Regions from separate parts of the Faecalibacterium sp. An77 genome, predicted to be linked through region 2. Evidence: a T-box and tRNA genes for the amino acid it is inferred to sense, from the RefSeq annotation. Region 2 holds a T-box; the other holds one or more tRNA genes.
The links. A T-box is a leader RNA that pairs with one kind of tRNA and senses whether it is charged. The one in region 2 lies ahead of tyrS (tyrosine--tRNA ligase), so its partner is inferred to be a tRNA-Tyr.
Positions count from the first base shown of each region.

Region 1: it has a tRNA-Tyr gene. The T-box ahead of tyrS (tyrosine--tRNA ligase) is inferred to sense a tRNA for this amino acid. The anticodon was not compared.

Region 1 is NZ_NFHK01000004.1:33,997-36,462, forward strand. Features, by position in the region: gene B5G28_RS02720 (sodium ion-translocating decarboxylase subunit beta) at 1-978, opposite strand, end outside; tRNA gene B5G28_RS02725 (tRNA-Tyr) at 1,430-1,514, shown strand; gene B5G28_RS14370 (hypothetical protein) at 1,694-1,975, shown strand; gene B5G28_RS14925 (transposase) at 2,001-2,291, opposite strand.
Region 2 is NZ_NFHK01000002.1:89,739-92,204, forward strand. Features, by position in the region: gene tyrS (tyrosine--tRNA ligase) at 1-787, opposite strand, end outside; T-box leader at 859-1,118, opposite strand; gene recN (DNA repair protein RecN) at 1,266-2,466, opposite strand, start outside.

The DNA.
Region 1 (2,466 bases), on a different contig from region 2:
AATGCCGGCTGCGCCGATCATGGGGTTGACCTTTTTGCCCTCGGGCAGGAAGATGTTCAGAACCTTGGCGAAGATGACGCCGCCGGCGGTGTCAAAGACAAAGGCGAACAGGCCCAGAGCCAGGATCAGCAGGGTGTCGGGGCGGACGAACTTGTCGGCGGTCATCTGGCTGGCCACGGTCATGCCCAGCAGGATGGTGATGAGGTTGGCCAGGGCGTTCTGGGCGGTCTCGCTGAGGGAGTTCAGGACGCCGCACTCACGCAGCAGGTTGCCGAACATCAGGAAGCCTACCAGAGCCACGCTGGCGGGGGCCACCAGGCCGGCCAGGATGGTGACCACCACGGGGAACAGGATGCGGGTGGTGCGGCTGACGCTGCCCTTCTGGTAGGACATGCGGATGCAGCGCTCTTTCTTGGTGGTCAGGGCGCGGATGACAGGGGGCTGAACGATGGGCACCAGGGCCATGTAGCTGTAGGCGGCCACCATGATGGGTCCCAGATAGTCGGACATCAGGGTGTTGGCCACGAAGATGGCGGTGGGGCCATCGGCTGCGCCGATGATGGCGATGGAAGCGGCGTCCTTCAGGGGGAAGAACAGACCCGCGATGCACAGGGTGAAGAAGATGCCGAACTGGGCCGCAGCGCCGAACAGCATCAGCCAGGGCTTCTCCAGCAGGGGGCCGAAGTCGATCATGGCGCCGATGCCGATGAACAGCAGCAGGGGGAACAGCTCGTTGGACATGCCTGCCTCAAACAGAACCGACAGGGGGCCTTCGGTGTCGCCCTGGGTGATGGCGCCCGACAGGGGCAGGTTGACGAGAATGGTGCCGAAGCCCATGGGCAGCAGCAGGCTGGGCTCCATTTTTTTGGCAATGGCCAGATAGATCAGCAGACCGCCGACGACCCACATCACCAGCATCTGCCAATTCAGGTTCCCGAAGTTCGAGAACAGCTCCAGGAATTGTTCGAGAAAATTCATTGTTTCCAAAATACCTCCTTCACGGTTTGAGCGGACCGCGGCGAAGGCTGGGAACGGACGGCTGTTTTTGCACAACAAAAAAGACCCGTCAGCCGCTGCCGTCCAGGCAGATGCCCGCGGGGGGAGATAAAACCCCTCGTCCAACCTTGTCGCCGCTGACATTATTATAAAGTACAGCTTGAAAAAACACAAGAGAAAACAGGATTTTGTCGGCGGAAAGGGGCCTGGGCAAAAAACCGAAAAATACCCGTTGACAAAATCTGCCTTCGGTGATAAAATAAGCAAGCGGTCCGGAAAACCACGGCAGCGCAGGGGGAGAGTTAAATGTCTTCCCAAAGGGTTCCGACAGAAATCCAAAAGAAATCTGAAAAAACTCTTGACAAGGCGCTTCACCTGTGGTAGAATAAATGAGTCGTCCGGCAAACGAAACGGACACCGCAAAAATGAATATGGGCGTGTTCCCGAGTGGCCAATGGGGACAGACTGTAAATCTGCTGCTTAATGCTTCGGTGGTTCGAATCCACCCGCGCCCACCAAATCAGAAAAATCCGAACCTTTTTCCTGTGGGAGAAGGGTTCGGATTTTTTGTTTTCCTGGGCGAACTGAATCAGGGCATCTCTCCAAAAGCGCAGTGAGCTTGATTTATTTCATTTCGGTTTGAAAAAGATGTTCATGAAAGAAACGTATGGGGAATTTCCAAGGGGATTAAGATAAGATGATAAACGGAAGTGCAAATGAATTTGTAGATAGAATTTCCACATGCCAGGATACCGTATTTATCTATAAAGGTAGAAAGTATTGGTTTCAGGGATATATGCCCAATGAAAACACTGTCCATATGGAAATTTCTCAAACCGATCCTGATGCGGAAGACTGTGTTTGGGAATACAACGGTTCGTCCATCAAGGAAGGCCAGGAAGAGTTTCAAACTGCCCCTATTTTCGATGGGAAGACTTTTTGGGAAGTCGAGCAGGAAATGGAATGGGTGGATTGCTGATCGTACGGACACATCGAAAGCTAGATTAGGCTGGCTTATCTTCTTTGTTCAAAATAAAAAGGGTGCGTCCCGAAGGATGCACCCAAACTGAAAAAAGCTGTGTATGGATATCAGGGCGTTCCCCGTTGGGAACGTCCTGCTTTTCTTTTGCCGAACAGCGGGCCTGTTCTGCCTGCCATGCGGCAAATGCTTTCTGGTCCTCCTCGTTGTTGAAGCTTTCCAGAATCGCCGGATAAAAACATCGGGCCAGTTGCTCGATGACTTCGTCTGGGTAGCAAGAATGGTTTAGAGCTTTTTTCTTTTTGTTCAACGACACCTCCTGTTCTGGTCCACACACCCAGTTAATACGGGATCTTGAAATCCCAAGTGTGGAAAAGCTGGCCCCTATCCTTTGGAAGCCGGAAAAATTACAAGCAGGAATGCAAAAATACCCGCCCGATCCGCCCTACCCGCCCGGAACCGCCCTTCTGGGCGGATGATAGGGCGGCAAA
Region 2 (2,466 bases):
TGCACTTCATGACATCTGCATCGCCCACATTCCGCCAGTACTGGTAGAACTCGAAGGGACTGGTCTTGTTGGGATCCAGCCAGACGGCATTACCGGCGGTCTTGCCCATCTTCTTGCCCTGAGAGTCGGTCAGCAGGGTGATGGTCATGGCGTAGGCGTCCTTGCCCAGCTTGCGGCGGATCAGCTCGGTGCCGCCCAGCATGTTGCTCCACTGATCATCGCCGCCAAACTGCATGTTGCAGCCGTAGTGCTGGAACATGTAGTAGAAGTCGTAGCTCTGCATGATCATGTAGTTGAATTCCAGGAAGGATAGGCCTTTCTCCATGCGCTGCTTGTAGCACTCAGCACGCAGCATGTTGTTCACCGAGAAGCAGGCGCCCACCTCACGCAGCAGCTCAATGTAGTTCAGCTTGAGCAGCCAGTCGGCATTGTTCAGCATCAGGGCCTTGCCCTCGCTGAAATCAATGAAGCGCTCCATCTGCTTTTTGAAGCAGGCAGCGTTGTGGTCGATGTCCTCTTTGGTCAGCATCTTGCGCATATCGGTGCGGCCCGAGGGGTCGCCGATCATGGTGGTGCCGCCGCCGATCAGAGCGATGGGCTTGTTGCCGGCCATCTGCAGACGCTTCATCAGGGTCAGGGCCATAAAGTGGCCAGCGGTCAGGCTATCGGCGGTGCAGTCAAAGCCGATGTAGAACGTGGCTTTGCCCTCGTTGATGACGTCGATGATCTCCTCATCGGTGATCTGGGCCACCAGGCCGCGGGCCTTCAGTTCGTCGTAGAGTTTCATGAAAACATACCTCCTGTGTCTCACTTCGGGCAGAGGGCAAAAAGAAACACCCTCCGCCAACCTTAAAATTGGCAGAGGGCGAGAAATTCGCGGTACCACCTCTGTTTGCTGCCCCCTCACGGATGACAGCCTCACAAGTGCAACCCCCTCAGAGTATAGGAGTACACTCTGCGTCTATAACGCTCGCACGCGGCGGGGCCTACTGAGATAACATCTGTTCAGCCTGCAGCTCCGGGAGGTAGTTCGCCTGCGGCTCTGCACGCCCCTTTCACCAACCGGGGCCTCTCTGGGCAGAGCGCATCAGGGTACTTGTTCCCATCAACGCCTTTACAAGTGTTAATTGTAAAGGAACTATCCGCAAATGTCAAGAGGTAAAATGACCGTTTTGTTTTTTGAGCACAAACAAAAAGAGTGACCCTCCCAAAGGGGCCACTCATTGGCTTCCATTTTCCTTCTTATACGGGCGCGCGGGAATCCCTCATTTTGCTTCCTGCTCCGCCAAGGCCAGCATCTCCCGGGCGTTGGCGCGGGAAAGTTCGGTCACATGGTCGCCCGAGATCAGATGGGCCAGGGCGTCCACCCTGCCCTCAATATCCAGAGGCATCACCTGGGTATAGGCCCGATCCCCTTCCACCCGCTTTTGAATCAGCATATGGCAGTCAGCCAAAGCTGCGATCTGCGCGGTATGGGTGATGCAGAGAATTTGATGGCCTTTGGCACTTTGCCGCAGAACCTGTCCAATTTTTCCTGCCGCCTTGCCCGAGACGCCGCTGTCAATCTCATCGTAAATGACGGTAGGAACGGCATCCCGGTCAGCCAGAGCATTTTTGATGGCCAGGGTGATGCGGCTCAGCTCACCGCCCGATGCAATCTTGGACAAAGGCTTGGGCGGCTCACCGGGGTTGGTGGCAATGTAAAACTCAAGGCTGTCCTGGCCGTGGCTGGCCAGCGGCCCCCGGCTATGGCGGAGGCTCAGCCGGACCCCCGGCATGTTCAAAAAGTCCAGAGTATCCGAAATGCGGCGGTTCAAATCTTCAAAGGCCCGCAGGCGGGTCTGGGTCAAAATTTCGGCCGCCTCCCGTGCCAGACCATAAAGCCGCAGCTTCTCGGCCTGAAGGCGCTGGTGGTGTTCCTCGGAGAACTGGATGCGTTCCAGCTCCTCCCGCGCCTTTTCTCCAAAGGCCAGAACATCCTCCACCGTGTCGCCATATTTCCGTTTGAGCTTATAGATCAGATCCAGTCGCTGCTCGATTTCATCCAACTCACCGTCGTTGCTCTCGTAGTCCTCCAGGCGGGAGGCCAGATCGGCGGACAGATCCTTGGCGGTATAATACAAATCCAACAGCTGGCCGGCCCCATCTGCCAGACTTTCGTCCAGCTGAGCGGCCGTGTCCATGGCATTGGAGGCTTCTCCCAGCAGGTCCACCCCGCCGGCGGCCTCATCACCGCCCGAAAGGGCGGCATAAGCCCGGGCAATCTGTTCCCGAATGGTGGACGCATTGGCCAGAACCTTCCGGCGGCTTTCAAGGCTTTCCTCCTCGCCGGCAGTCAGAGCCGCGTCGTCAATTTCATTGACCTGATACTGGAGCAGATCGGTCTTGCGGCGCTTTTCCTCCTCATCGGTGATGAGGCTGTCCAGCTCCCGCTTGACGGCGATCAGCTCCTTGTAAATTTTGTAA